3 regions of the Streptomyces sp. NPDC058274 genome follow, and region 2 is predicted to be linked to each of the others. Evidence: riboswitches for the same ligand, from Rfam matches in the RefSeq annotation. Region 2 holds a riboswitch; each other region holds the start of a gene.
What was found. A riboswitch is a leader RNA that binds a small molecule or an ion and turns the genes downstream of it on or off. The one in region 2 is predicted to bind cobalamin.

Region 1: it holds a riboswitch for cobalamin, as region 2 does, so the genes downstream of both, ACFVYF_RS19405 (CbtB-domain containing protein) here and ACFVYF_RS20935 (ribonucleoside-diphosphate reductase subunit alpha) in region 2, are expected to answer to the same signal.
Region 3: it holds a riboswitch for cobalamin, as region 2 does, so the genes downstream of both, ACFVYF_RS00355 (cobalamin biosynthesis protein) here and ACFVYF_RS20935 (ribonucleoside-diphosphate reductase subunit alpha) in region 2, are expected to answer to the same signal.

What each region holds. Positions count from the first base shown of each region.
Region 1 is NZ_JBHVXW010000009.1:2,777-12,879, reverse strand. It holds gene ACFVYF_RS19440 (VOC family protein) at 1-72, shown strand, start outside; gene ACFVYF_RS19435 (malonic semialdehyde reductase) at 286-912, shown strand; gene ACFVYF_RS19430 (GntR family transcriptional regulator) at 1,087-1,722, opposite strand; gene ACFVYF_RS19425 (endo-beta-N-acetylglucosaminidase H) at 2,137-3,060, opposite strand; gene ACFVYF_RS19420 (acyl-CoA dehydrogenase family protein) at 3,336-4,514, opposite strand; gene ACFVYF_RS19415 (TetR/AcrR family transcriptional regulator C-terminal domain-containing protein) at 4,771-5,364, shown strand; gene ACFVYF_RS19410 (CbtA family protein) at 5,421-6,194, opposite strand; gene ACFVYF_RS19405 (CbtB-domain containing protein) at 6,219-6,440, opposite strand; cobalamin riboswitch at 6,478-6,639, opposite strand; gene ACFVYF_RS19400 (histidine phosphatase family protein) at 6,762-7,343, shown strand; gene ACFVYF_RS19395 (four-helix bundle copper-binding protein) at 7,592-7,966, opposite strand; gene ACFVYF_RS19390 (methylated-DNA--[protein]-cysteine S-methyltransferase) at 8,215-8,730, shown strand; partial or broken gene ACFVYF_RS19385 (2OG-Fe(II) oxygenase) at 8,802-9,490, shown strand; gene ACFVYF_RS19380 (hypothetical protein) at 9,692-9,931, shown strand.
Region 2 is NZ_JBHVXW010000010.1:53,802-63,904, forward strand. It holds gene ACFVYF_RS20935 (ribonucleoside-diphosphate reductase subunit alpha) at 1-2,322, opposite strand, end outside; cobalamin riboswitch at 2,449-2,590, opposite strand; gene ACFVYF_RS20940 (GNAT family N-acetyltransferase) at 2,636-3,142, opposite strand; gene mctP (monocarboxylate uptake permease MctP) at 3,275-4,885, opposite strand; gene ACFVYF_RS20950 (DUF3311 domain-containing protein) at 4,882-5,145, opposite strand; gene ACFVYF_RS20955 (YbdD/YjiX family protein) at 5,250-5,459, opposite strand; gene ACFVYF_RS20960 (carbon starvation CstA family protein) at 5,434-7,620, opposite strand; gene ACFVYF_RS20965 (GntR family transcriptional regulator) at 7,746-8,510, opposite strand; gene ACFVYF_RS20970 (extracellular solute-binding protein) at 8,939-10,103, shown strand, end outside.
Region 3 is NZ_JBHVXW010000001.1:61,648-71,750, reverse strand. It holds gene ACFVYF_RS00360 (cobyric acid synthase) at 1-479, opposite strand, end outside; gene ACFVYF_RS00355 (cobalamin biosynthesis protein) at 476-1,426, opposite strand; cobalamin riboswitch at 1,526-1,669, opposite strand; gene ACFVYF_RS00350 (hypothetical protein) at 1,817-2,038, opposite strand; gene ACFVYF_RS00345 (anion permease) at 2,051-3,316, opposite strand; gene ACFVYF_RS00340 (lysozyme) at 3,493-4,245, opposite strand; gene ACFVYF_RS00335 (class II aldolase/adducin family protein) at 4,445-5,200, shown strand; gene ACFVYF_RS00330 (alpha/beta hydrolase) at 5,643-6,770, shown strand; gene ACFVYF_RS00325 (hypothetical protein) at 7,119-8,513, shown strand; gene ACFVYF_RS00320 (VOC family protein) at 8,522-8,935, opposite strand; gene ACFVYF_RS00315 (neutral zinc metallopeptidase) at 9,083-9,973, opposite strand.

The DNA of each region.
Region 1 (10,103 bases), on a different contig from region 2:
CCGTGGCCCGATGCGGTGACGGCCGTGTCGGACAGTTACGCCGATCAGACCTTCATGGGTCCCCTGGGCTGACCTGCGCGCGGATGAGGGGCCGTGTCCGCACGCTGCCTCGTGGTCGCGGCAGCCGGATCCGGCCCGGGCCGGCCGAGCCCCTCGGCCGGTCCGGGTCAGCGGCGCCGGAAGGCCGACGCGTCTCCGCGTCGCCGGTACCCGGCCGGCGTCAACTCATCGGCTCCGCCAAGGAGTTCCCTCGAAAAGTTGAGAATGCGAGAAAGCGAGCAACGTATGTCCGCACCATCCGCAGAGGCCCTGCTGGAGCCCCTTCCGCGGCTCGACGAGGCCGGGCTGGCGGCTCTCTTCACCCGGGCGCGTACGCCCAACAGCTTCGCCGAGACACCCGTGAGCGATGAGGAACTGCTCAGTGTCTGGGAGCTGGCCCGGTGGGCACCCACGGAGGCCAACAGCCAGCCGCTGCGCGTGCTGTACATACGCACTCCGGAGGGCCGTGCCCGGGTGATGAAGCACCTGGCCGAGGGCAACCGGCCCAAGAGCGACTCGGCACCTGTCATCGCGGTGCTGGCCGCCGATACGCAGTTCCACGACCACCTTCCCGACCTGCTGCCCTTCCGTCCCGGGGCCCGGGAGGTGTTCGATGCCGACGCCGAGAAGCGGGAGTCGGTCGCGGACTACAACAGTGCGCTCCAGGCGGGCTACTTCATTCTCGCCGTCCGTGCCCTCGGTCTCGCCGCCGGGCCGATGAAGGGGTTCGACGCCGCCGGTCTCGATGCGGAGTTCTTCCCCGACGGACGGCTGCGGTCGACCCTGGTGGTCAACGTCGGGCATCCCAGTGAGCGGCCCTGGTTCCATCGGCTTCCCCGCCTGGAACACGGGCACGTCATCACCTGGGCCTGAGTCGGTGCGCCTCGGACGCGGCTCCCGGTTCGGGTTCCCCCTCCGGGCAGGTCCCTCGAGCCGTTCGTGGGCGGACGACAGGTACAGCCCGCTGAGCGGGGGAGGGCCGCCCCCTACGGCCGGTCACCTGGGCGGGAGCAGTCGACCCGAGGTGTGGTCCGCCGCTCGCGAGGGTCAGTGGGCGCCGGGAGTCGCCAGCCGGCCCGCCACAGCCTGTCGCGCGTGATCGATATGGCGCACGAGAAGGGCGGCGGCCTCGTCCTTCCGGCGCGCCAACGCCAGATCCATCAGCGGCCGGTGCTCGGCCGCGACCTTCCCGCTTCCGTCGGGGAGCGGGGCGCCCATGCGGTACATCTCCGCCTTGTCCCGGAGCGAAGTGGCCACGGATCGGAGATGGGCGTTCGGGCATCCGGCGAGCAGAACCTCGTGAAACGAGGCGTGCACCCGCATCCACTCCGGATTCAGAGTGCCGTCCGGGGACTGAACGGGCGTCCTGGTCAGCATGTGGTGAGCCGCCACTACTTCCGCCTCCCACTCGGCGGAGCCGGACTCCAGAGACTCCCTGAGCACCAGGGGCTCGATCTTGATTCTGGCGTCCGTCAGATCCTGCAGATCGGCGAGGGAGAGGTCCGCGACACGGAAGCCGCGCTGGGCCGAGCTCTGCAGCAGCCCCTCCGCGGTCAGCCTGTTCAACGCCTCACGCACGACCGAGATGCTGACCCCGAACCGTCTCTGCAGGTCGGATACCTTCATCCACTGTCCTGGGCGGAACTGTGCCGTCAGGAGACCGGCTCGCACAGCATGGAACACTTCGTCCGCGCGCGTCCCTGACGAGGCCACCTTTGTCACCCTCGAAGTGTAGCCACGGGCCGGGGCGGTCCGCGGCGCACCTCGTGACAGGACCGCCGGTTGTGTACGGCCGCGCCGCTGACCAGCGGATCGCGCGAGGGCGTCGACAGCCCGCCGCGCATCCCCGCCCCAACCCTGTGCCGAAGATCGCTGGTTCACCTCGGGCGACGTTCGTGACCTGCGCCGATGCCGACTGGCTTCAGCTGCCGGAGCACGGAATCAGAGAGATTGCCGGCAAGTTGGCACAGCGCAGGGCACGGCTCCTATGGCGGCCGTGCCTCCGACATCGTTGTCGAAGGCGCGGCTTGCCCGAGGCTCGGCTACGGAATGCAGCAAGCCCCGAGGGGGCACCGGATGCCGGGGAGCGTGATCGGCCTACGGCGTGTAGCGGGCGTCACTGCCGTACAGCTCCCTGGTGAACGCGGAGACATCGGCGCTGCGATCGGCGCCGTCGAGGTTGTACGTCAGATAGACGCCGTACCCCTCACTGACCGTGCGGCGGGCGAGGCTGGCGACCGTACTCTGCGAGGTCCCGCCGATCTCGACGGCCGCGGGCGACAGCTTCGACTTGGGCAGTGCGATGCCGGGGACCTGCCAGGAGCCGTAGTACGGGTTCCAGGCGTAGTCGAACTTGGACGTGATGTCGACACCGCCGTAGGACAGGCGCGATGCGGCCGGTCCGATGTTGTAGAGGCTGATGATCTTGCCGGGCATGTTGGCGCGCAGTGCCGACACCAGATACACGAACGAGCTGGCGTTGGGCTGGCCGGTGCCGTTGTTGCCGTACTCGGCGTACTCGTCGTCGAAGTCGATGCCGTCCAGGCCGTACTTGGCCACGGTGTCCGACAGTTGTTTCGCGAACGTCGAAGCCGCCTGCTGGGACGGGAAGTTGGCGAAGCCCGCGCCCTGGTGGTTGCCGAGCACCGAGAGGACGACCTTGATGCCCTTCTGCTGCAACGGCCGTATCTGCGTGGCGGCGTTGTCGAGGACGCGTTTCACGTTCTCGTTGAAGTACAGGGTCGCCGCCTTGGCGCTCGTGTCGTAGTTGATGTTCGCCGCGAAGATCACGGCGACGTCGAAGACGTTGCCGCCGCCGTTGGCGAGGGTGTACTTACCGACGTTCAGCATGCTGTTGTTGTTCACCTCGACGTACGCCACCGAGGTCGGTCCTTGTTTTGCGGAGGCGGCAGCGGGGGCCGCTGCCGCGCCGGTCGTGGCGGTCGCGCCGAAGACGAGGGCCGTAACGGCCGAGAGCGCGAGCGCGGCCGTCCGCACTCTGCTGCGCACCGGAGTGAACATCGTTGATCGGTCTCCCATCGGATGGAACGGCGCCCGACCTGTTCGGAAGCGCCGAGTGAGCCCCCCGATCTTTCCGTTCCCGTGACCGGATCCCCAGAACCATGCGAGAACTCTTCACGACTCCCACCCACGTCGCACGGTAACCCTGAGCCCGGGCAAGGGAGTTACACGAGCGCTGCGCTGCCGCACTGTCCCAGGCCTGCGCCCAGCAGAACCCGTTCATCCCTCTTTTGTGCCCACCAAGAATCGAGGATTCTTGGCTCGTCACAGCACACCTACCGGCGCACCCGGGGCATTCCCAGGCCGATCCACGAGATGATCTCGCGCTGGATCTCGTTGTTGCCGCCGCCGAAGGTGAAGATCACCGCCGAGCGGTAGCCGCGTTCCAGTTCGCCGTGCAGGACGGCGCCAGCCGAACCCTCCTTCAGGACACCGGCCGCGGCGACGATCTCCATCAGCCAGGCGTAGGCGTCCCGGCGCGCCTCGGAGCCGTACACCTTGACGGCCGAGGCGTCCTGCGGGGTGAGGGTGCCCTCCTGGACGGCGTTCACCATCTGCCAGTTGAGGAGCTTCATCGCGTCGAGCCTGGTGTGGGTCTGCGCCAGGCGCCGGCGCACCCAGGGGAGGTCGACGACGCGGCGGCCGTCGGCGAGCTTGGTCTCCATCGCCCAGCGCTGCACGTCGTGCAGGGCGCGGATCGCCATGGTGCCGTGCGCGGCGAGGGTGACGCGCTCGTGGTTGAGCTGGTTGGTGATCAGCCGCCAGCCCTTGTTCTCCTCGCCGACCCGGCGCGAGACGGGGACGCGGATGTTCTCGTAGTAGCTCGCCGTGGTGTCGTGCGAGGCGAGGGTGTTGATGAGCGTGCACGAGTATCCGGGGTCGGCGGTCGGGACCAGCAGCATCGTGATGCCCTTGTGGGGCGGGGCGTCGGGGTCGGTGCGGACCGCGAGCCAGACCCAGTCGGCGGTGTCGCCGTTCGTCGTCCAGATCTTCTGCCCGTTGACGACGTACTCGTCGCCCTCCCGTACGGCCTTGGTCTTCAGCGCGGCCAGATCCGTCCCCGCGTCGGGCTCGCTGTAGCCGATGGCGAAGTCGATCTCACCGGAGAGGATCTTCGGGAGGAAGTACGCCTTCTGCTCGTCCGTTCCGAAGCGCATGATCGTGGGGCCGACCGTGTTCAGGGCCATCAGCGGCAGCGGTACGACGGCCTGGGCGGCCTCGTCGAAGAAGATGAACTGTTCCATGGGGCTCAGGCCGCGCCCGCCGTACTCCTTGGGCCAGCCGACGCCGAGCCAGCCGTCCGTGCCGAGCCGGCGGATGGTGTCGCGGTAGAAGCGCTTCTGCGCCGCCGGGTCGGAGTAGCGGGCGTAGGCGTTGTCCGGCACCAACTCGGCGAAGTAGCCACGCAGTTCGGTGCGCAGCTGCTGCTGCTCGGGCGTGTATTCGAGATGCACGGCGCCTCCTGGCTCCCAGTGGACCGGTCGGTCCCACCCGGACTTGACGGCGCACACAGTAGAACTCGTTACAGAAATTGGGAATGCCGATGACGCGTCGATACCGTCGGCGGCGCCTCGGGGACCGTCCCCGCGCATGTCCTGATCGGCACCCGGGACGTAGCATGCGAGAAGTTCCCCGGGGGGCACTCCACCCATCAGCGGTTTCCCGGGGAGTGCACCAGCGGCGCGACGACGATCCTGGACGACACGCCTCATGAAGACCGACAAGCACGACACCGGGAGCGGACAGGCATCCCCTCCCCACAGACCGGCGCTGAGCCGCTCGTACATAGCGGCGGCGGCGCTGGCGCTGATCGACGCCAACGGCCTGCGCGCCTTCTCCATGCGCAAGCTCGGTGCGGGTCTCGGCGTCGACCCGATGGCCGCGTACCGCTACTTCAAGGACCAGGAAGCACTGTTCGACGGTGTCGCCGAGCTGCTCTTCGACGAGCTCGACGTCGACTCGCTGCCCTGGGACGGCACCTGGCGTGCGGTGGCCGAGGGGTACTGCCGGCGGTTGCGGGACACGCTGGTCGGCCATCCGCACGCCGTCGCGGTGTTCGCGACCCATCCGGTCCGCTCACGCGCGGCGGCCGACGCGAGCGCACGGCTGACCGAGCGGCTCCGGGCGGCCGGCTTCGGGTCCGCTCACGCGGGTCACGTCGTTCGCTGTCTGCGCGAGTTCACCGTCGGGCACGCGCTGAGCCTGGCGGTGCTGCGCCCCGGCGGGGAAGCCGCGGACAACCCCGCCGAGCAGTTCGAGACCGGGCTCACCGCGATGCTGGACGGATTCGAGCGGCTGACCTAGGTGCCGAAAGCGGGCCGGCTCCGGTTCGCCTGGAGCCCGCCCGGATCTCTCGGCGCTCAGGGCGCCGCGGAAGCCGCCGGCGCGGCGGCATTCTCCTGCTGCTGCGCTTCCGCGGTGGCCGGTGCCGGCGTCAGCAGCCGCTGGGCCAACTCACCGAAGACAAGCCCGAAGGCGGTCCACAGCGTCAGCTGGATGGCCAGCGCCGCGAGCCGGAACTGCCACAGCAGGGTGGCCGAGAAGTCCTTCGGAACCTCGTCGACCGCCGGCAGGAAGGCGTACGCGAGGCCGACGGCGAGGACGAAGAACGCGCCCGCGACCAGCGTGGCGTTCCAGTTGCCGAGGCGGGGCGCCAGGCGTTTGCCGAGGATCACCGTGGCCACGGCCAGCAGCACGCTGAGCACCATCATCAGGAAGTACAGCGTCGTGCGCTTGCCGATGGTGTCGGGGTCCCCGACGGACGGCGGGTTGGCCGGGTACTTGAGGAACGGCACGACGTAGACCGCGAGCAGGCCCGCCGTCGACAGGAGCAGCGCGCTCGCACGCGGCCCGAACCGCCCGATGCGGCCGAGCGCGAAGCAGTACGCGAGGGCGGCGATGCCGCCGAACGCGACCCCGTAGACGAGCACGCCGGTGGCGAGACCGCCGGTGGACTGCATGGTGCGGGTGACCGCCTCCATGCCGTGCTCGTGACTGTGCGCCTCCTCGTAGGCGATCGCCGTGTCCACGCGCGGCTCACCGAGGAAGTAGGCGACGACCAGGGCGAGCAGGCCGGCGGCGAGACCCGCCAGCATGCCGCGCACCAGAAGATTTCTGACCAGTGCGGAGTTCATGGACTCGTACGCTTCCTTGCGCCGTCAGTGGCAGGGGAAGCCGAGCAGGTGGCGGGCGTCGTGGACCCACTCGTGCACGTTCTCGCCGGACACGACCGAGGTGGCGCCCTGTTCGGCGCCGACGAAGTAGAGCAGGACCAGCATCAGGATGCCGAAGAAGACCGCCCAGGGGACGATCGCGCCGATCGGCAGCTTGGCGGGTACGGCGGTGGGGGTGACAGTCGGCTGAGCGACGGACTGCGCCATGTGGCAGGACCTCCTGGGGAACTCGCGTCCCGGCTTGGTGGTGCACAGGACGACGGCCGCGGGTCTGACTTGCTCGACCTTCGCCGCCCTTGGAGGGGGCGGCTCTTGTGGGCTTACAGTGGCGCGACCGTGCCGGACTTCCACCGGACTTCCGCCGAACCGTCGTCAATATCGTCGAGACCGTACCGCGAAGCGGGGGCCCGGCCAAGGGCGCACGGAGCGCACACTCTGCGCCCCCGTCAGCCGTACACGCCGCCAACTCCCTTGCCGCGTACGGGTTTCTGCAGGAAAGGGACGCGTCGTGAACGCGAGAACAGGCCGATGACAAGTCGAGTGATCTTGATCTCAGCGGCGTCCAGCGAGGCGCTGCGCCAGGCCCGCTTCGACGACGGCTGCCCGGTCGACGCCGCCGGGCTCAAGCGCGCGCGGGCGGCGGCGGGCGCCGTTCCGGGCGCGGAGCGACGGTGGGTCTCCCCCGGCGTGCGCTGCCGTGACACCGCCGACGCGCTCGCTCTCACCGCCGAGGAGGTGCCCGAGCTGGCCGGCCTCGACGTGGGCCGCTGGCGTGGCGCGACCCTGGACGAGGTGAGTGCCAAGGAGCCGGACGCGGTGGTCCGCTGGCTGACGGACCCGGAGTCCGCGCCGCACGACGGCGAATCGGTCCGGGACTTCTGCGACCGGATCGCCCGCTGGCTGGAGACGGCCGCGCGGCTCACGGGCCGGAGCGTCGCCGTGGTGGAGCCGGAGGTCGTCCGGGCCGCGGTGGTACGCGCCCTCGGCGCACCCGAGCCGGCGTTCTGGCGGATCGACGTGCCGCCGCTGACGGCCACGGAGTTCAGCGGACGCTCGGGCCGCTGGAACGTACGGGCGGGACGGCCGCTGGGTGGTCCGGACGCCGGCTGAGTACGGCGGGGCCGGCCCGACGCGCCGTAGCGGACCCCGGCTGAGCCCGACGCCGTACGCGGACCGGCCGAGCCCGACGCCGACGCGGACCCGCTGAGCCCGACGCCCTACGCGGACCGGCCGGGTACGGCGAAGGAACCCCGACACCGTGCGCGGGCCGCCTTCGCACGTACCTGCACGGACGTACCTGCACGGACGTACCTGCACGGACGCATCTGCACAGACCTACCCGCGCGGACGGGCCGGCCTCAGCGCAGCGTGGCCATGAAGTCAGCGCACGCCTGAGCGCACTCGCGGCAGGCCTTGGCGCTGTCCTCTCCGCCCGCGTACTCGTCGAAGACCTCGGCGCACTCCAGGCACACCGTCCGGCACCACTCCAACTGGACGCGGATCGTGGCCTCGTTCTGGCTCGTCTGCTCGGACAGCATGCGGCACGTCGCGTCGCACACCTCCGCGCACAGGATGCCCTTGCGTCGGACGCGTTCCTGGTCTTCGGGGCCGTCCGGGTCGGCGAGGCTCGCGCGCAAAGCGCACGCCCGTGCACAGTCGGTACACGCCTGGGCGCAGGTGAAACGATCCTCCAGGAACCGGAAGAGCTCCTCCTGGGAAGTTGTTGTGGTCACGCGGAGCGGGTAGCCGCGGTGGGGCGTGTCAAACCCGGCGCCCCCGATCGGGCGGGTCCGGGCGCGGACGACCGACGCTCGCGTGCCCGTGGCGGACAGACTCCGATGTACCCCGCGGCCCCCTGTCGTCCGTGCGCAGTACGGCGTCCGAATCCCGCCGGTTCCTCCGGCCGGCAAGCCCCACAGTGGACGTGGGGAGACAACGGCCCGGGCCTCCTGAACCGCGTACTCCCGAAGGGACAGGACTCATGACGCTCCACACGACGATCGACAGCCCGCTGGGTGAACTGCTGCTGGTGGGCGAGGAGTCGGCGACCGCGAAGGGCGGCACGGCGCTCGTCTCGCTGTCGATGCCGGGACAGCGGCACGCCGCCGTCGCGCAGAACGGCTGGACCGAGGACCGTGACGCGTTCACCGAGATCGCCGCCCAGCTGCGCGGGTACTTCGACGGCACTCTGATCCGCTTCGACATCGAGTACGCGGGCGGCGGCAGTGACTTCCGGCAGCGGGTGTGGAAAGCCCTGGACACCATTCCGTACGGGACGACACTCAGCTACGGGAACATCGCCGCGCGGATCGGCGCCCCGCGGGCCGCGGTTCGTGCCGTCGGCACGGCCATCGGCGCCAACCCGCTGCTGGTCGTGCGTCCGTGCCACCGGGTGATCGGCGCCGGCGGCGCGCTCACCGGTTACGCGGGCGGCCTGGACGCCAAGCGCCGGCTCCTCGAACTGGAGCTGCAGTCGGCCCAGGCCCGTACGCCGTGACTCACTCCACGCGTACGGCACGGGCGGCCACGACCCACTCCACCGGCACGGCACAAGCGGCTCTGGGGCGCGTGGCCGCCGTGGACTGGGCAGCGGTCACCGCGGAGCTCGACGAGTACGGCCACGCGCTCACCGGCCGGATCCTCACCGCGACCAGTGCCACGCCCTGGCCGCTCTGTACGACGAGGACGACCGTTTCCGCACGACCGTCGACATGGCCCGCCATCGCTTCGGCTCCGGCCAGTACCGCTACTTCACCCACGAACTGCCCAAGCTGATACGGGAGTTGCGGGAGGCGTTCTATCCGCGGCTGCTGCCGGTCGCCCGTGACTGGGCGGCCAGGCTCGGGCAGCCCGCGCCCTGGCCCGGGAGCCTGCCGGAGTGGGTGGCGATGTGCCACGGCGCCGGACAGACCAAGTCCGCGCAGATCCTGCTGCGTTACGGCCCCGGGGACTGGAACGCCCTGCACCGCGACGTGTTCGGCGAGATGCTGTTCCCGCTCCAGGTCGTGATCGGCCTCGACGCACCCGGAGTGGACTTCACCGGCGGCGAGTTCCTCATGACGGAGCAGCGCCCGCGTGCCCAGTCGCGGGGCTCGTCCACGACTCTGCCGCAGGGGCACGCGCTGGTCTTCACGACCCGCGACCGGCCCGTAGCGTCCCGGCGCGGCTGGTCGGTGGCCCCGATGCGCCACGGCGTCAGCACCGTGCGTTCCGGTCGCCGCCGCACCCTGGGCCTGGTCTTCCACGAGGCCGCCTGAGCCGGCCCGGGCCGGCGGCCGAGGGGCCGCAGAGGGGCGTGTGCGAAGGTCCGGTTGCGCGCGACGCGCGTCTGCGAACGGCGTGTTTCGGGTCTGCGAACAGGTGGCCGTTCGCAGAGACACGCGCCGGCCGGCGGGTGACCATGACGGCATGCACCCGGGTGCCCGTAGGCCGCCCCCGCCCCGCCGCAAGGATGCGTCATGACCCTGCCGCCCGCCACACTCCACTGGGTGTCCGAGAACTGGGACGCCCCGGCTCCGGCCGGGTTGCGCGAGCTGATGTCCGCCGAACTGGCCCCGCGCTACGCCCCCGTCGAGCACCGTCGCGTCCGCGCACCCCAGCCGGCGGCGGACGAGATCGTCGTCACCTGGGTCTGCTACGCGGACGACGTGCCCGTGGCCACCGCGTCCCTGCGCAGACTCCCGGGACGGTCCTCGTGACGCGCCGGCACGTCGACTACGCGCGGGTCACCACCACACGGTGTATGTCCGCGAGCTGACCCCCGACGCCTCTCCGCCGCCGCACCTGCCCTGCCGGCAGCCCCGCGGCGCCTTCACGTACCCCCGCACTCCTCGCGTCTCACGCGCGCCTCCGTACGCCGTACAAGGGAGA
Region 2 (10,103 bases):
GGCGGCCTGCTGGACGGGGATGGTCTTCTCGGGCTGGGCCTGCGCCTGGGCGGCACGGGCGATCCGGGTCGCCGGGCGCGAGCGCAGGTAGTACGTCGTCTTCAGGCCCGACTTCCAGGCGTACGCGTACATCGAGGAGAGCTTGCCGATGGTCGGCGTCTCCAGGAACAGGTTCAGCGACTGGGCCTGGTCCAGGAACGGGGTGCGGGCGGCGGCCATGTCGATCAGGCCGCGCTGCGGGATCTCCCACGCCGTGCGGTAGAGGTCGCGGACGTCCTGCGGCACCCAGGTGAAACCCTGCACCGAGCCGCCCGACTCGCGCAGCGCCTCCCGGGTCTGCGCGTCCCACACGCCGAGCTTCTTCAGCTCGTCCACCAGGTAGGAGTTGACCTGGAGGAACTCGCCGGACAGCGTCTCGCGCTTGAACAGGTTGGAGACCTGCGGCTCGATGCACTCGTAGACGCCCGCGATGGAGGCGATGGTCGCGGTCGGTGCGATGGCGAGGAGCAGCGAGTTGCGCAGGCCCACCGCGGCGATGCGTTCCCGCAGGGCCGCCCAGCGCTCCGGCCAGTTCAGCTCGACGTCGAAGTGGTCGGGGTGCAGGACACCGCGGGCGGTACGGGTCTTCTCCCAGGCGGGCAGCGGGCCGTTGCGCTCGGCGAGGTCGGCGGAGGCCTCGTACGCGGCGAGCATCACGCGCTCGGCGATCCGGGTGGAGAGCGCACGGGCGGCGGGCGAGTCGAAGGGCAGCCGCAGCTTGAAGAAGACGTCCTGCAGACCCATCGCGCCGAGGCCCACCGGCCGCCACTTGGCGTTGGAACGGCCCGCCTGCTCGGTCGGGTAGAAGTTGATGTCGACGACCCGGTCGAGGAAGGTCACCGCGGTGCGCACGGTCGCGTCCAGCCGCTCCCAGTCGATGTCGCCGTCGACCACGAAGGCGCCCAGGTTGACCGACCCGAGGTTGCAGACGGCCGTCTCCCCGTCGTCCGTGACCTCCAGGATCTCGGTGCACAGGTTCGAGGAGTGCACGGTGTGGCCCGGCTCCGCGGTCTGGTTGGCCGTGCGGTTGGCGGCGTCCTTGAAGGTCATCCAGCCGTTGCCGGTCTGCGCGAGGGTGCGCATCATGCGGCCGTACAGATCGCGGGCCGGGATGGTCTTCTTGGCGAGCCCGGCTTCCTCCGCCCTGCGGTACGCGGCGTCGAACTCGTCGCCCCACAGGTCGACCAGCTCGGGCACGTCGGCGGGGGAGAAGAGCGACCAGACGCCGTTCGTGTCGACCCGGCGCATGAACTCGTCCGGGATCCAGTGCGCGAGGTTCAGGTTGTGCGTACGGCGGGCGTCCTCACCGGTGTTGTCGCGCAGCTCCAGGAACTCCTCGATGTCGGAGTGCCAGGTCTCCAGGTACACCGCGGCCGCGCCCTTGCGCCGGCCGCCCTGGTTCACCGCGGCCACCGAGGCGTCGAGGGTCTTCAGGAACGGGACGATGCCGTTGGAGTGCCCGTTCGTGCCGCGGATCAGCGAACCCCGGGAGCGGATCCGGGAGTACGACAGGCCGATGCCGCCGGCGTGCTTCGAGAGCCGGGCCACCTGGTGGTAGCGGTCGTAGATGGAGTCCAGCTCGTCCAGCGGGGAGTCGAGGAGGTAGCAGGACGACATCTGCGGGTGCCGCGTACCGGAGTTGAAGAGCGTGGGGGAGGACGGCAGATAGTCCAGGCGGCTCATCAGGGCGTAGAGAGCGGCGACTTCGTCGAGCGCGCGGGGCGTCTCGTCCTCGGCGAGACCGCTCGCCACCCGCAGCATGAAGTGCTGGGGCGTCTCGATGACCTGCCGGGTGATCGGATGCCGGAGCAGATAGCGGCTGTGCAGCGTACGCAGCCCGAAGTAGCCGAAGCGGTCGTCGCCTTCGAGGTCGATCAGCGCGTCCAGACGGGCCGCGTGCAGGCGTACGAACGCGGCCGTACGGTCGGCGATCAGACCCTCGCGGTGGCCCGTGGTGATGGACCCGGAGAACGACGTGACGCCCTGCGAGGCGGCCTCGGCGGCGATGCTGATCGTCAGCAGCCGGGCGGCCAGCCGCGAGTAGACGGGATCCTCGGAGATGAGTCCGGCGGCCGCCTCGGTGGCCAGCTCGCGCAGCTCCGCCTCATCGGCGCGGGCGGACCGGCCGCGCAGCGCGGCGGCTGCGACCCGGCCGGGGTCGGCGCCGGGGAGGTCGGCGGTGAGGCGGGTCAGGGTCCGCAGCAGTGCGGCACCCGGACCGTCCGTCTCCTCCGACGTCGCGGACGGTGTCGCGGTGGCCGGATCGGCTGGCGCGATGGTCACGTGGGGCTCTCCCTCGCTCGGCACGGGGCCTTGCGGAGGGCAGCGGAACACGCGACACCTTGCCGGTACGCGTGCGTCCACCGGCCCATTCCACGAGGCCCGGACGTCGTCGGCGCCCGGGCCGGCCGGCCGGGGCGCGCTGTCGGCAGGTCCTCGGACTGACCGAGCGCGCATACACGCACAAGTACACCGTTGCGGGACAGTTCCGGATTCACACCGGATTCCCCTGCGACGACAGCGAGCACGAGCATACATCTTGTGCCGGGCTGCGGTGGCACCCCCACATCTTGTGTCGCGCCGTTCGCAGAGCGTGTCAGAGCGTCAACTCATAGGTGAGCAGCAGGATGTCGTCGAGGTCCGGGATCGGGTTCCAGTCGCGCGCGGGACAGCGCGTGAAGCCGAGCCGTTCGTAGAGGCGGTGGGCGGCGTGCATGGTCCGCTGGGTGGAGAGCACGACGCGGACGCAGCCCTCGACTTCGCGTGCGCGGTCGACGCACGCGTGGACGAGGGCCGCGCCCGCGCCGCGCTCCCGGGCCTCCCGCGATACGGCGAGCATCCGCACCTCCGCCTCGCCCGGCCGCGCGATGTCGGCCATCGGCCCGCCGGCCGGCACGAAGGTCACTCCGCCGAGCACCCGGGCGCCCTCGACGGCGACGAGCACATCGGCCGCCGCCGCCCGCTTCGCCACGTCCCGCAGCTCCCCGAGGTACGCGTCGCTCTCCCCGAAATCGAGCAGACCGTCGCCCAGGTAGGCCTGGGCGGTGAGTTCCCCGACGGCTGTGTACTCCTCGGGCCGCGCCCGCCTGATGACGATGTCCATGCCGGGGAGTGTGCCGGACGGGCACGACGACGGGCCGCCGAATTTCTCTCGGCGGCCCGTCGAGGGGTACGAGAACCACGGACCGCTCTCGGGTACGAGAGCGGCGGCCCGTCGTCAGGTACGGGGGCCGGATCAGTGGGCCGTGCCCGCGGTGGCAGGCGGCAGTTCGACCTGCACACCCGTGTCGCCCGCGTCCGCCGTGTAGTCCTCCGGAGACGTCTCGTCGATGCCGTCCGGCGCCTTGAAGGCCCGCAGGGCGAAGGTGAGGACGACGGTCACCACGACGTTCATGACGAACGCCGTCAGACCGATGTAACCGATCTCGCCGAGGCCGGGGATCTCCTTCGAGCTGCCGCCGAAGTGCTTCTGCGTCGGCGACGCGACACCGTACGCGGCGAGCGTGCCGTACACCATGCCGACCGCCCAGCCCGCGAGGAGCGCCCAGCGGTGGAACCAGCGGGTGAACAGGCCGCCGACCAGGGCCGGGAAGGTCTGCAGGATCCAGATGCCGCCCAGCAGCTGGAAGTTGATCGCGACGGTCTTGTCCATGGTGAGGACGAAGACCAGCGCGCCCACCTTCACCAGCAGCGAGACCAGCTTGGAGACCTGGGTCTCCTGCTTCGGCGTCGCGTCCGGCTTGATGAAGTCCTTGTAGATGTTGCGGGTGAAGAGATTCGCGGCCGCGATCGACATGATGGCCGCCGGCACCAGCGCGCCGATGCCGATGGCCGCGAAGGCCACCCCCGCGAACCAGTCCGGGAACATGTTCTCGAACAGCTGCGGAATCGCCAGCTGCCCGTTGTCCACCTTCACCCCGGCCGCGATCGCCATGAACCCGAGCAGGCCCAGCAGGCCCAGCATCAGGGAGTACAGCGGCAGGATCGTGCTGTTGCGCCGGATCACCTCACGGCTGCGCGAGGACAGCGTCGCGGTGATCGAGTGCGGGTACATGAACAGCGCGAGGGCCGAGCCGAGCGCCAGCGTGGCGTAGGTCCACTGGCCGGCCTCGGCGGGCACCACTCCGCCCGCACCCGCCGTCGTGAACTTGTCGTTCGCCGCCTTGAAGATGTCGTCGAACCCGCCGAGCTTGATCGGGATGTAGATGATGGCCACCGCGATCACGATGTAGATCAGGGTGTCCTTCACGAACGCGATCAGCGCGGGGGCGCGCAGACCCGACGAGTACGTGTACGCGGCCAGCACGCCGAAGGCGATGAGCAGCGGCAGGTCCTTCACGAACCAGTTCGTGTTCTCGCCGCCGCCGACGCCCATCACGTCGAGGACCGCCTGGATGCCGACCAGCTGGAGCGCGATGTACGGCATCGTGGCGAGGATGCCGGTCACGGCCACCGCGAGCGACAGCCCCTTGGAGCCGAAGCGCCCGCGCACGAAGTCCGACGTGGTCACATAGCCGTGCTTGTGTGACACCGACCACAGCCGCGGCAGGAAGGTGAAGATCAGCGGGTAGATGAGGATGGTGTACGGCACCGCGAAGAAGCCGGCCGCGCCCGCCGCGTAGATGGCCGCGGGTACGGCGACGAAGGTGTACGCCGTGTAGAGGTCGCCGCCGAGCAGGAACCAGGTGACCCAGGTGCCGAACGACCGTCCGCCCAGGCCCCATTCGTCGAGCGTGTGCTCGTTGTCGGCCCGGCGCCAGCGCGCGGCCACGAAACCCAGGGCCGTGACGGCCAGGAAGAAGAAGATGAAGACGCCGAGGGCGACTCCGTTCACGCCGTCGTTCACTTCGACGCACCCCCGCCCTGCGACGTGCGGGCGCGCTGGTCACGCTGCCACAGCTTGTACGCGGTCATCGTCAGCGCCGTGGAGATGATCACCCACAGCATCTGGTACCAGTAGAAGAACGGGATGCCGATGAAGGTGGGATCGATCTTGGCGTACGAGCCGACCCACAGCATCGCCACGAACGGCGCCACGAGACAGAGGGCGATGACCACCCGCGCGGGGGTCACCACCGCTCTGTTCACTTCTGACTCTTCGGACATCTCGTGACTCCGTCCACTCTCTGATCACCTGTGTAACGCGCAGGCAATCTAGGCGACGGTGTCGGCCAAACGGAACCCCTGTCCGCATATCGGTCTTCGTGTCGTCAGCAGCAGCGGAACCCCTGCCGGGGATCGGCCTCCTGACGGGCCGTCCGTATCCGCTCGAAGTCGCGCCGCGACGGCACGGACGCGTCGGGGTGGTCCTTGCGGACGTGGATGACATAGCGGTCGTACGCGGACTCGTCCGTCAGTTCCCGTACGTACCAGCGCAGTCCGCGTCCGGCGCGGCTAATCGCGTGCAGCGCCGACCGCATCGCGCTCCGCCTCCTCCGCCTTCTCCGCCCTGGTCGGGATCAGCCCCGCCGGGGCCACGATCTTCGACTCCACGTACGGCGCCTCGCTCAGGGAGGAGAGCGCCGGGCGCCGCACGTGCCGGACGCAGACCCGGGCCGCGTCCAGGATCACGATCACGATGAGCAGGGCGAGGACCGCCGAGAGGACGCCGTCGACCGTCGAGTTGGTGACGACGGTGTGCATGTCGTCCATCGTCTTGGCGGGCGGCAGGACCTTGCCCGCGTCGATGCCGTCCTGGTACACGCTGCGCTGCTGGAAGAAGCCCACGCGCGGGTCGCTGGAGAACACCTTCTGCCAGCTGGCCGTGAGCGTCACCGTGGCGTCCCAGGCGAGCGGGATCCCGGTGATCCAGGCCCACTTGAGGCGCCCGGACTTGACCAGCAGGGTCGTGCAGATGGCGAGCGCCACCGCAGCGAGCAGCTGGTTGGCGATGCCGAAGATCGGGAAGAGCTGGTTGATCCCGCCGAGCGGTTCGTGGACGCCCACCCACAGGAAGTAGCCCCACAGGCCCGTCACCAGCGCACTGGTGATGACCAGACCCGGCTTCCAGCTCACGTTCCTGAAGGGCCGGTAGACGTTGCCCAGCATGTCCTGGAGCATGAACCGGCCCACGCGCGTGCCCGCGTCCAGCGCGGTCAGGATGAACAGCGCCTCGAACATGATGGCGAAGTGGTACCAGAACGCCCGCAGGCCTCCTCCGGTCACCTTGGAGAAGATCTCCGAGACGCCGATGGCGAGCGTGGGCGCGCCGCCCGTCCTGGAGAGCAGGGTCTGCTCCTCGACGCCCCGGGCCGCGGCGGCCAGGTCCTCGGGCGAGATGACGTACCCCATGTGCCCGACCGCCGCCGAGGCGGACTGCACGGTGGTCCCGATGACTCCCGCGGGGGCGTTCATCGCGAAGTACAGGCCCGGGTCGATGATGCAGGCCGCGACCAGCGCCATCACGGCGACCGACGACTCCATCAGCATGGAGCCGTAGCCGATCATCCGGATCTGCGTCTCCTTCTGGATCATTTTCGGCGTCGTGCCGCTGGAGATGAGCGCGTGGAATCCGGACAGCGCGCCGCACGCGATGGTGATGAAGACGAAGGGGAAGAGCGAGCCGGCGAAGACCGGGCCGTTGCCGTGCGAGGCGAAGTCGGTGACCGGGTCCATCCTCAGCGTCGGCAGCGCGACGACCACACCGAGCGCGAGCAGGGCGATCGTGCCGATCTTCATGAAGGTGGAGAGGTAGTCGCGCGGCGCGAGCAGCATCCACACGGGCAGGATGGAGGCCACGAAGCCGTACACCACCAGCCACACGACCAGCGTGGCGGGCGCGAGGGTGAAGGTGCCGGCCCACGAGGACTCGGCGACCCACCGCCCGGCGACCAGCGCGAGCAGCAGCAGGGCGACCCCGATGAGCGAGACCTCGCTGACCCGGCCCGGCCGCAGGACCCGCAGATAGAAGCCCATCAGCAGGGCGATCGGAATGGTCATCGCGATGGAGAAGGTGCCCCACGGCGACTGCGCCAGCGCGTTCACGATCACCAGGGCGAGCACACCGAGCAGAATGATCATGATGGCGAAGGCGGCGACCAGCGCGGCGGCGCCGCCGAACGGGCCGATCTCCTCGCGGGCCATCTGGCCGAGCGAGCGCCCGTCCCGGCGGGTGGAGAAGAAGAGCACCACCATGTCCTGGACCGCGCCCGCGAAGATCACCCCGACGATGATCCAGATCGTGCCGGGCAAGTAGCCCATCTGCGCGGCCAGTACGGGCCCCACCAGCGGGCCCGCGCCGGCGATCGCCGCGAAGTGGTGGCCGAGCAGCACCCGCCGGTCGGTCGGATGGAAGTCCATGCCGTTGTTCAGCCGCTCCGCCGGGGTCGCCCGGGTCCTGTCGACCCGGAGCACCTTGTACGCGATGAACTTCGCGTAGAAGCGGTAGGCGAGGGCGTACGAGCCGAGGGCGGCGGCGACCATCCAGGCCGCCGAGACGTCCTCGCCCCGCGAGAGCGCCAGCACGGACCAGCCCGCGGCGCCCACCAGTGCGACGAGGGTCCAGCTGACGACGGTCCGGGGCGTTGCCTTGCGAGGGGCTGCCGGCTCAGGGGCTGCCGGCTCAGGGCTTTGCGTGCGCACGGGGCGTCCTCCCGTCCATGGGTGACGGGAGGACCGTAGAACAGTAAAGGGAGCTGCGCTACACCACGTGCAGTACCTCAAGTGGATTGATTGCAGGGGCGCGTGGCCGAGCGCTGCCGGGTGCTCTAGTCCGTGGGCCGCTTGAGCCGGGCCACGAACTTGTACCGGTCGCCCCGGTACACCGACCGCACCCACTCGACCGGCTGGCCGTCCTTGTCCAGTGAGTGCCGGGAGAGCATCAGCATGGGCAGGCCCACGTCGGTGCCGAGCAGGCCGGCCTCGCGCGGGGTGGCCAGCGAGGTCTCGATGGTCTCCTCGGCCTCGGCGAGATGGACGTCGTAGACCTCGGCGAGCGCGGTGTAGAGGGAGGTGTACTTGACGAGCGATCTGCGCAGGGCGGGGAACCGCTTCGCGGACAGGTGGGTCGTCTCGATCGCCATCGGCTCGCCGCTCGCCAGGCGCAGCCGCTCGATCCGCAGGACCCGGCCGCCGGCCGTGATGTCGAGCAGGTCGGCGAGGGTCTCGTCGGCGGTGATGTAGCCGATGTCCAGGAGCTGCGAGGTGGGTTCGAGGCCCTGGGCGCGCATGTCCTCGGTGTACGAGGTGAGTTGCAGCGCCTGCGAGACCTTCGGCTTGGCGACGAACGTGCCCTTGCCCTGGATGCGTTCGAGGCGGCCCTCGACGACCAGCTCCTGCAGGGCCTGGCGCACGGTCGTGCGGGAGGTGTCGAACTCCGCGGCGAGTGTGCGCTCGGGCGGCACCGGCGTGCCGGGCGTCTGCGTCTCCGTCATGTCGAGCAGATGCTTCTTCAGGCGGTAGTACTTGGGCACGCGCGCGGTACGGATGGGGGCCCCACCCTCGTTCTCCGCACTGCTGACGTCGGTGCTCATGCTCTGCCTTCCCGGCTCCGGGTGCCGAAGCGACCGACCTACCCGATCGGCCACGGCTCACATCGTGGCACGGCTTCGCGTACGAGTGTCCTCCCGCACGCTCCGTGATCCCCTCTATATACCGTTGGGGTTCCCGTTGGTCTAGTCCATCGCCCCGAGCCGCGGCCATCGGCGGCGCGAACGGATCCGCCGGCCCTTCCGGAACGACCCTGTCCGTTCTGCCGGTTGCGCAATGAAAGGTCCCTGCATATGTCGGTCCCGTAACGGACGACGGAAGCGACTTATTCAGCCTTGACACCCCCCTAGGTCTAGGCCAAGCTCCCCCCTACTGGTCTACACCATTGGTCCAGGTCCCAGCCCCACGGGCAGTACTCGTATAGGTCACCGCGGTGGGCAGGGGGGTTTATGGCATCCCTGAGGAGGGTGGCGTGAAGCGCAAACTCATAGCCGCGATCGGTATCGCGGGCATGATGGTTTCCATCGCGGCGTGCGGGGACAGTGACGACAAGTCCGGGAGCGGCGGCGCGGGGGCGGACGCCAAGGAGCTCACGGTCTGGCTGACGGTGGACGCGCAGAACAACTGGCCCGAGCTGGTCAAGGCAGCCGACGCCACGGTGAAGAAGGCGCACCCCGGCATCAAGATCAACCACGAGTACTACGGCTGGCCGGACAAGAACGCCAAGCTCGACGCCGTCCTCGCCACCGACAAGGCGCCGGACGTGGTCGAGATGGGCAACACCGAGATGCTCGGCTACATGGTCAAGGGCGCCTTCGCGCCCCTCGAGACGTCGAAGTTCGACAACTCGGACCAGTGGCTCGACGGCCTCAAGGCCTCGGTCACCTACGAGGACAAGACCTACGGCGTGCCGTACTACGCCGGTGGCCGCGTCGGCAACTGGCGCAAGGACGTGGCCGCTTCGGCCGGCGTCAAGTCCACGCCGAAGACGTACGAGGAGCTCACCTCCGACCTGGACAAGATCCAGAAGAAGGAGGGCAGCAAGTTCAGCGCCTGGTACCAGCCGACGCGTGACTGGTACGCCGCGATGTCCTTCGTCTACGACGCCGGCGGCTCCATCGCCAAGCAGGACGGCGACACCTGGAAGGCGAACCTGTCCTCCCCCGAGTCCATCAAGGGACTCAAGGAGTACAAGAACGTCATCGACAAGTACATGCACGGTGACAAGACCAAGGACGAGTCCGACCGTTACATCGTCTACGGCCAGGGCAAGTCCGGCATGATCTTCGGTGCCGCCTGGGAGGGCGCCACCGCCGAGGACCCGAAGAACGACAAGACCGGCAAGCTCAAGGGCAACCTCGAGAACTTCGTGGTCCCCGGCCCCTCCGGCAAGAACCTCCCCGTCTTCCTCGGCGGTTCCGACCTCGCCGTCCCGGTGAAGTCCAAGGCGCAGGGCGTCGCCAGCGAGTGGATCAACGCCCTCACCGGCGCCAAGGGCCAGAAGGGCCTGATCGCCAAGGGCAACCTGCCCAACAACAAGACCGACCTCGCGACGCTGAAGAGCGACCCGAAGACCGAGGTCCCCGCCACCGCGGCCGAGAGCAACTGGTTCGTCCCGATGGCGCCGGGCTGGGGCC
Region 3 (10,103 bases), on a different contig from region 2:
GGCAGCCGCGCGTTCCGCGCGATCCCCATGTTCACGATGTCGGTCCGCCGCAGATTGATCTCGGCCGGGCTGCCGGCTCCTTCACAGATCACCGCGTCATACGTGCCCCGCAACGCGGCCAGACAGTCGAGGACGGTCCCGAGCAACGCCTCCTGGCGTCCGCCGTGGTAGCCGCCCGCACTCATCTCGCCCACCGGCCTGCCCATCAGCACCACTTGGCTGCTGCGGTCACTGCCCGGCTTCAGCAGCACGGGGTTCATCTGCGCGGTGGGCTCCACCCGGGCGGCCTGGGCCTGCATGGCCTGGGCCCGCCCGATCTCGGCGCCCTCGCGCGTGACGAACGAGTTCAGGGACATGTTCTGCGCCTTGAAGGGCGCGACCTTCACCCCCTGGCGCACCAGCCACCGGCAGATCCCGGCGGTCACGACGCTCTTGCCGGCGTCGGAGGTCGTGCCGGCGATCAGCAGTCCGCCGCTCATGACGCGGCCCCCCTCTTGCTCCTGAACAGCAGCCGTCCGGCGGCACACACGCCCAGCGCGAGCGCGCTCACCCGCCGCGACAGCCGGACGGCCCGCTCGATGTCAGCGACCTCGACGGCCCGTCCGGTCTCGTTGAGGACGGGCCGGTGCTCGACCCGGCCCCCGTACGAGAGGGTGCCGCCGAGCCGCACGCCGAGCGCGCCCGCGAACGAGGCCTCGACGGGACCGGCGTTCGGGCTGGGATGCCGGCCGGCGTCGCCGCGCCAGGCGCGGACGGCGCCGCGCGGGTCGCTGCCCGCGACGGCGGCGAGTACGGCGGTCAGCCGGGCCCCGGGCCACCCCATGACGTCGTCGAGCCGCGCCGAAGCCCAGCCGTAGCGGCGGTACTTGGCGGACTTGTGCCCGACCATGGCGTCCAGCGTGTTGACGGCCCGGAAGCCGGCCAGCCCGGGCACGCCGGCCACGGCGCCCCACACGAGCGCTCCCACCACGGCGTCGGAGGTGTTCTCGGCGACGGACTCGACGACGGCACGCGCGATCCCGTCCGCGTCGAGTGCCTGAGGATCCCGCCCGCACAGATGCGGCAGCCGCTCCCGGGCCACCTCGATGTCCCCGGCCGCCAGCGCACCGCCGATCGCCCGGGCCTCCCGGGCGAGGGAGGTTCCGCCCACGACGGCCCAGGTGGCGGTGGCGGTCAGCGCGAGGGAGGTGGCACCGGAGCTGCGCAGGGAACGGCTCGCGAGGGCGGCGAGCCCGGCAACGCCACCCGCGCAGACGGCGGTGTGCAGTGCGCCCCACCCGCGGTGGTCGCGCCACAACGTCCGCTCCACAGCACCCGCGGCCTGCCCGAAGACGGCGACCGGGTGCCCGCGGCGGGGATCGCCGAGGAGCAGGTCACCGAGGAGGCCGGCGGCGGTGCCGTACGCGAAGACGCGATCGGCACGCATCGGTTCAGCCGACCGGAACGTCGGCTTGGACCGGGGTACTCAACGCACTGGGGCAGCCGCGCATGGCGATATGTCCTCACTCAGGGTGTCCGCGCCCTGGTTCGACGAGACCGGCGGTGAGAGTTCCTGGCTCCCGGGGATGTTCTTCCCCGGTGACAGTGGCGGGACCGCGCCGGATTCGCACCGGCTTCCTCTCCTGCCGCCGTACTTGGCTCCGGCAGTCCACCACGGGGTGAGAACACCCGTCAACTTGCTGTTGACCTGCGAAGGGAGAGTGTGCGAAGGCCCACACGCACGTGGGGTGCGGGACGTCGATCCGTCCCGCACCCCACGTCAAGTGATGCGCTTTTCGCCGGTTTTGAGTACCCGGCTCCCGACTCCTGCCGGGTGTCAGGCGACGATCAGATAGATGCCGTACGCCACCGCCGCCGCGCAGGCGGCGAAGCAGGCGTACGCGCCGGTGACCGCGACGGCGGCCGAACCGCCCTGTGCCGAGGCGGACTCGCGCTTCGCGAGGCCGACGACGCCCAGGGTGAAGAGGCCGACGAGGGTCACGGTGGCCACGAGGCTGACTCCGAAGACGGAGCCGAGAGCTGCCCAGTCGATGTGCATGCTGTTCGTTCCTTAGACCGTGGCCGGGCGGGTGGGCTCGGCGGAGGGGCCGGGGTCCGGCGCCGGGATGGTCGTCTTCAGTTCGGCGTCGAGGTCGGCGCCGAGCGTGGTGATCGGGCCCGCCGGGGGCGGGGTGACAGCGATGATCGCGGTGGTGACGACGCCCGCGGGCTCGGCGTCGACGTCGTTCACGTTGTCGATGGTGACCGGCTTGCGGCGGGACAGCGTCCAGATGACACCGGCTCCGGTCAGGAGCAGCGCCCCCGTGACGACGATGCCCCAGGTGCCCTGCCGGGTGAGGAACTCGGCGCCGGCGCCGACGAGCCCGGCGGCCGGCAGCGTCAGACCCCAGGCGACGAACATGCGGGTCGCGGTCGACCAGCGGACGACACCGCCCTTGCGGCCGAGGCCGGCGCCCATCACCGCGCCGGAGCAGGACTGGGTGGTGGAGAGCGAGAAGCCCAGGTGCGAGGAGGCCAGGATGACCGTGGCCGCGCTGGTCTGGGCGGCGAAGCCCTGCTGCGGGGCGAGGTCGGTGAGGCCCTTGCCCATCGTGCGGATGATGCGCCAGCCGCCCAGGTAGGTGCCGAGCGCGATGGCCATACCGGCCGAGACGATGACCCAGGTGGGCGGGTTGGAGTCCGGGGCGATCACACCGCCGGTGACCAGGGCGAGGGTGATGATGCCCATGGTCTTCTGCGCGTCGTTGGTGCCGTGGGCCAGCGAGACCAGGCCCGCGGAGGCGATCTGGCCGGCGCGGTAGCCCTTCGCGGTCGCCTTCTGGTCGGCGCGACGGCCGATGACGTACGACAGGCGCGTGGCCAGCAGTGCGGCCAGGCCGGCCACCAGGGGAGCGGCGACCGCGGGGATCAGGACTTTGGTGATGACGGTCGAGCCGTTCACCGACGACCAGCCGGCCGACATGACCGCGGCGCCGATGAGGCCGCCGAAGAGTGCGTGGGAGGAACTGGAGGGCAGACCCAGGAGCCAGGTCAGCAGATTCCAGAGGATGGCGCCGACGAGCGCCGCGAAGATCACCTCGGTGCGAATGCCCTCTTCGTTGATGATGCCGCCGGAGATCGTCTTGGCGACCTCCACGGAGAGGAAAGCACCGACCAGGTTCAGCACGGCGGACATGGCCACCGCCGTCTTGGGCTTCAGAGCGCCGGTCGAGATGGTCGTCGCCATCGCGTTGGCAGTGTCGTGGAAACCGTTCGTGAAATCGAACACGAGAGCGGTGACGATCACGATCCCGAGGAGAAGCGTGATGTGTTCCATTTACCCAGGCTTCTGTTTGACGTCAGTGGCACAAGGACCGTAGGCAACCTGGGTGAACGGAAGATGAACTGGGGCGGGCGGTGGAGTGACCCAATCGGCGTGTCGCCATTCCACTTGTGTCGAAGCGGCGGCTCGTGTGTCGAACAGAGCCGGAATATCGGGCTCCGGCGTGCCTGCTATCCCCTCGCGAAGGTCTTCAGCCGCGCCATGGATCCGTTGAAGAGATTCTGGTCACCAGGAAGGCTGCCACTGTTGTCGTACTGCCAGAACGTCCAGAACGTCCAGCCCGCGGGCAGCGCTCCCGGGTCGGCCGAGTCGTAGCGGGCCAGCCACAGGGCGTGGTTCGAGGCGAAGGCACGGCTGGCGCCGGTGCAGTCGTCCCACCAGTGCGTGGTCGTGTAGATCACCGGCCGGCGGCCGGTCGCCCGCCTGACCCCGTCACTGAACGCCTTGATCCACTTCACCATCGCGGTCCTGCTCAGGCCGTAGCACTTCTTGCCGTACGGGTTGTACTCGATGTCGAGCGCGGGCGGCAGCGTCCAGCCGTCCGCGCGCCAGGTGCCGCCGTTGCGCACGAAGTACGCGGCCTGCGCCCCGCCGGAGGACCTGTCCGGCAGCGCGAAGTGATAGGCGCCCCGCAGCAGGCCCGCGGCGCGCGAACCGTCGTACTGCCCGCTGAAGTAGGGGTTGCGGTAGGTGGTGGACTCGGTCGCCTTGACGTAGACGAACCGGGCGCCCTTCGCCTGCGCCTTCGGCCAGTCGACGTTCTTCTGGTGCGAGGAGACGTCGTGTCCGCGTGGTGCGGCCGCCCCCGAGGCCGCCCGCGAGGCCGGAATCCCGGCCAGCAGGGTCCCCGCTACGGCCAGCGCCGCCGCGGAGGCCGCGACGGCGCAGGCGCGAGGGCGGAACGGTTGGTGATCATGGCCCATATTTCCCCCCGAATGGCGACGTGCCAGACAAATCCAGCAGAGGCTACTGGAAGATCACCGGGTTCCGGTCCTTCACCGGCCAGTCGCACGGCCCGGGCGGTGTGTGGCTGCATGTGCTCCGGCGGAAGCACGCGTCGCCCTCTGAAGTGCCCCCGCCCGGCACGGCGTTGACGCGCGCTCCTCCTGGCAGGATCGCGCCATGGCTGAACAGCGGCGGGACACAGGGGACGACGGGGACGAGCGGGCCGGGCGGGAGGACGCGCAGGGCGCGCGCGAGCGTGGTGCGCCGGGTGCCCCGGGGGCGGTCGAGGGCGCGTGGGAGGAGCTCGTTACGACAGCGCGCCGGACCGTGTCCGACGGGCTGGTCGTCGGTACGTCGGGCAATGTGTCGGTCCGCGTCGGAGACACGGTCCTGGTCACGCCGTCGGGAGTGCCCTACGACCGGCTGACGCCCGCGGACCTCGTCGCCGTCGACCTGGACGGCCGGCAGGTGCGCGGCACGCTGGTACCGACGAGCGAACTGCCCATGCACCTCGCCGTCTACCGCACCACCGGCGCGCGCGCTGTCGTGCACACCCACGCCGTTCACGCGACGGCCGTCTCGACGCTCGTACCGGAACTCCCGCTGATCCACTACATGTCCGGAGCGCTCGGCGGACCGGTCCGGGTCGCCCCCTATGCGACCTACGGCACCCAGGAGTTGGCCGAGAACATGCTCCGGGCCCTCGCCGACCGCTCCGGCTGCCTCCTCCAGAACCACGGCACCCTCACCTACGGCACCAGCCTCAGCCAGGCCTACGACCGCACCGCCCAGCTGGAGTGGATGTGCCGCGTCTGGCTCACGGCGTCCTCCGTACCGGGCCTGACCCCGAACCTCCTCACCCAGGAACAGGCGGCACGGGCGGGGGAGCGACTGCGGGGGTACGGCCAGCCGGGCCGGGGCGTCAGCTTCTGAGCAGCCTGGGGTCGGCGGCGGTGGCGGCCGTTCGAGATGTGCCGGTGGATCGGCGCGGTGGCGGCCGTTCGTGACGTGCCGGTGGATCGGCCTGGAGGCGGCGGCCGTCCGAGACGTGGCGGTGGATCGGCCGGGGGCGGCGGCGCTCGTTCGAGACGCGCCGGTGGATCGGCCCCGGGGCCGTGGCGGCGGCCGTTCGAGACGTATCGGCGGACGGTCGGGGGGTCTGCGGCGGCGCCTGTCCGAGACGTGCCGGTGCTGCGGTGCCGAGCACGCCTCGGATCGGCGCCGGGGCCGCGGCGGCGCCCGCCCGTGACGTGCTCGGCACCGCAGCACCGAGCACGCGCATCCGGAAGATGCGGTCCCCGGTCCGGACGGGAAAGGCAGGCTCCCGTCCGCCCTCCCGCTGGCCGACAGCGGGCTCCCCCGGGAGACTGGACCGGTGCGCACTGTCAAAGCGACGGCCGCCGCCGTCACCGTTGCCCTGGCCGCCGGCGCGGCCTCCATTGCCGCCGGCCGGTACGCCAGCGATGCCGCGCTGAAGGCGCCCCCGGGCCGGCCACTGCCCACCGAGCCGCGCCTCACCGTGCACTCCACGGCCGCCGGCCAGATCACCCTCACCCGCGACCTGGCCTCGCTGCGGCCGGGAACGTACGGCCTGAGCGGTGACGGCTCCCACGCGGTCGTGGGACCCGTCCTGGACTCCGCCCCGCACCCCGCCGACACGGTCGTACGCCGTCTTGAGCGCGTCACCCACGGCGCCCTCAAGCGCGGCGACAGCGTGTGGCTGACCGCGAACCTCCACGTGGGCGATCCGAGCACCGCGCTCGGCCTGGACCACGCCGACGTCAACGTCCCCGGGGAACTCGGTGCCCTGCCCGCCTGGTTCGTGCCCGGCACCCGCGACACCTGGGTGATCACCGTGCACGGTCTCGGCGCCACCCGCGAACACCCCATGAACGTCATGGAGTTCCTGCACCGCCAGCGGCTCCCCGTCCTCGACCTCGCCTACCGCGGCGACCTCGGCGCCCCCCGCCCCCAGGACGGCCTGAACCACCTCGGCGAGACCGAGTGGCGCGACCTGGACGCCGCCCTGCGCTACGCCGTGCGCTACGGCGCCGAACGGATCGTCCTGTACGGGTGGTCCACCGGCGCCACCATGGCGCTGCGCGCCGCCGCGCACTCCGCGGTGCGCGACCGCATCGCGGGGCTCGTCCTCGACTCGCCCGTGCTCAGCTGGGAGACGACGCTGCGCGCGCTGGCCTCGGCCCGGCGCACGCCCGCCGCGCTGCTGCCCCTCGCGGTCCGCGCCGCCCAGGGGCGAACGGGCCTGCAGGGCGACCGCATCGTGGAGGCCGCCGACCCCGGCCGGCTGAAGGTGCCGGTGCTGCTGCTGCACGGCCCCGACGACACGATCGCCCCCTGGGACTTCTCCCGCAGACTCGCCGCCCGGCGCCCGGACCTGGTCACCCTGCACACCGTCCCGCACGCTCCGCACGGCGCCATGTGGAATGCCGGCCCGGCGGACTACGAGGAGGCGCTGCGCCGCTTCCTCACCCCGTTGATGTAGCCCGCCCGGACGGGCATACGGCGGACGGCAGCTGTATCCCATCCCAGGGGACGGCGGTCCACGCCGGGGTCGGCCGACCATCCTCCGGGCCACTGTCCGCCGACGGCCCGACGTCCTCCGACCGGTCCGCCCGCCGACGACTCGGGCCCCCCGGACGGCTCCAAACCGCCCCCGCGGCCGTCCGCGGAAACGCTTCGGCGCGGCGGCGGCGCTCCTTCCGTTTCGGCCTCGCGGAAGAGGCGGCTCAGGGGTGTCGGGCGTCCGCCGAGACGCGCGCGCCCCTCGCGCGGGCCGCCCGCCGTCCCATTCCGTTTGGGTTTTCGGACTGTCAACCGGAAGACTGCACCTGTGACGTCCCGTAACCCGCGCGACTCCAGGCTCCGACTCGTCCGCCCGCGGCCTCTTGCCGCCGCTTCCCGAGCGGTGACCCAACGCCGCTCACGCCGCCCCGCCCCCCGGCCCCCCGAGGGCACACCGGCGCCCTCGGAACTGGCGCGTATGGCACGCTCCGGCCTGGCCGGCGCGGCCCGTGTCGCCCGCTGGTCCGACTCCGCACTCCGTCCCGGGCGCGACGGCGCGACCCCCGACGGCAAGGGCGCCCTCTCCGACGCCACCGCCGAACGGGCCGCGCAGGAACTGGGACTGACCCCGGCTCAGGTCCGTGCCGACTGGGACACCGCACGGCTGGCCGGCCTCGTCGAGGTGCACGGCGACACCGCGCGCCCCGGCTGGCGGCTGCGCGCCTGGAACCGCGACGACAGCGCCGTACTGCGCGGCTGGGTCGCCCTTTTCGACGCCTGGTCGCTCGCCTATCCGGAGCCCGCGGACCGCGAGCCCGCCGCCGTCGCCGAGGTCGTCTCCGCGATGCCCCAGGTGCTCTCCTTCCTCCAGCTGTCCGCCGGGCCCGTCCCCGTCGAGCAGCTCCTGGACCTCCTCGAACAGCGCGTCACGGAACTGCGCACCGAGCGCTGCGAGATCCCGTACGGCCCCCAGCCAGACCCCGCCGTCGAGCCGGCGGACACCCCGCTGCCGCCGCTCCTCGACTGGGCCCTGCATGCCCTCGCCGCCGTCGGCGCCCTGACCTGCGCCGACGGGCAGGCCACCCTCACGCCGCTCGGCAGCTGGGCGGTCTGGGTCAAGCTGGAGCAGATCTGCGTCGCCGCGCAGAGCCCCGCGGGGAACATCGAGCAGTCCGCCGAGGCCATGCTCCGCGGCTGCGCGCAGCTGCGCCCGAACGCGGCCCGTGCCGAGTACCGCGCCTGGCTCGCCGCCCGTCCCGTCGGCAGCGCCGTCACCGAACTCCTCGACGCCGCCCGGGGTGAGGACGCCCTGCTGCGCGGCCTGGCCTTCGAGGCGCTGCGGGTGGTCGGCGCCCCCGCGGAGCCCGATGTCCGCGCCGTGGCCGACCGGACCCCGCTGCGGCCCTACGCCCTGCTGTGGCTCGCCGAGCACGAGGGCCACGACCCGGAGGACGTCCACGAGGTGCTCACCCGTGAAGAGGCGACCTGGCTGTGGGTGGACACCGCGGCCGCCGTCGCCGACCACGGCGAAGCCCCGCTCCTCGTACGGCACTTGGAGTCCGCCGTGCAGCCCACCGTGCCCGCGCTGCTCGACGAGGTGCGCGCGGTCGGGCACCCCCGCACCGTGCAGGTCCTGGTGGCGCTCGCCGCGGCGCACCCGGACCCGGCACTCGCCAAGGCCGTCCGCAGAGCGGCCTTCCAGGTGCACACCGGAGGGAGCTGACGGGTGCCCTACGCCCCTATCTCGGGGGCGTACGTCCCGAAGCTCCAGATGTTGCCCTCGATGTCCCGGGCCATGTAGTCCCGCGAGCCGTAGTCCTGGTCCGTCGGGGGCATCAGGATCTCGGCGCCGTGGTCCACGGCCTGCTGGTGGTGGGCGTCCACGTCGTCCACCACCACGTACACCCCGGTGGGTCCTGCGCCCTTCATCGCCGTGTCGAAGACGCCGCCGCGGCCCTTGGAGCCGAGCATCACAGCGCCGTTGCCCTGCATCAGCTCGGCGTGCATCACCGCGCCGTCCTCGCCCTCGTACACCGACAGCTCGGTGAAGCCGAAGGCCTCCGTGAGCTGCCTGATCGCCGCTTTCGCGTCCGCGTACAGCAGCGTCGGGTAGGTGCTCGGGCGCTTGCCGTCCGTGCCTGCCATGCCGATCACTCCCTCTGGTCCTGTCGGATTCCGCCCGGCCCCGTCGGCGGAATGTGACCTGCTCCACAGTCTTGCACCGGCCACTGACAACGGCCCGGCCGAGCGGGAGCGGGGACCGGCCGGCCCGGGACCGACGCCGTAGGACGCTCAGCGGAACGTGTTGCACTGGGCCATGTCGCCGGTGCGGTAGCCCTGGTGGAACCACTGCTGCCGCTGTGCGGCCGAGCCGTGGGTGAAGGACTCCGGCGTCACCCGGCCCTGGAACTTCTCCTGGATCCGGTCGTCGCCGACGGCGGCCGCCGCGTCCAGGCCGTCGCGGATGTCGGCGTCCGTGAGGCTCGTGATCAGCGGTTTGCCGGTCGTCTCGTCCTTGGCGGTGGTCGCGTTGTGCGCCCACACCCCCGCGTAGCAGTCGGCCTGCAACTCCACCTTCACCGCGTTGCTGTTCGCGCCGGTCCGCCCGTCCTGCGCCCTGCCCAGGGTCCCCATCAGGTCCTGCACATGGTGGCCGTACTCGTGGGCCACCACGTACGCCTGCGCGAACGGCCCGCCGCTGGAGCCGAATTTCGTCCGCAGCTCGTCGAAGAAGCCGAGGTCCAGATAGACCTTGCGGTCACCGGGGCAGTAGAAGGGCCCGACAGCCGACGTCGCCGTCCCGCACGCGGTACCGACCCGGCCACTGAAGAACACCGTCGGCGACTGCGTGTACGTACCGCTGCGACGCCTGAACTCCTGCCGCCAGTAGTCCTGCACGCTGTTGACCACCGCGACGATGCGGCAGTCCTCCTTGGTGTTCGCGTCCTGTCCCGTGCGGCAGGTCTGCTGGACCTGGGCCAGGGAGGACGCGGTCGGCGCGGGATCGTCGTTGCCGGAGGAGAGCCCCAGCTGATCGGGGCCCACTCCGAAGAACAGGCCCAGGAGCAGTGCGATCAGTCCGGCGACGCCGCCGCCGACGGTCGCCCTGCCGCCGGGGATCCGACTGCCGCGCACATCCTGCACCTCGGAGGTGTCCAGGTCGGCGTCGTCGTCGAACTGCATGGGCGCACCACCCTCTGCGTACGTCGGTCCGTGACCGCCATCCTTCTACGGCGCCCCGCCCGCGGCGCCGGGCGAAGGTCCGAACGGGGGACGCGACCCGCCCGCCCGCCGTGTCCCGGCGCCCCGCTCG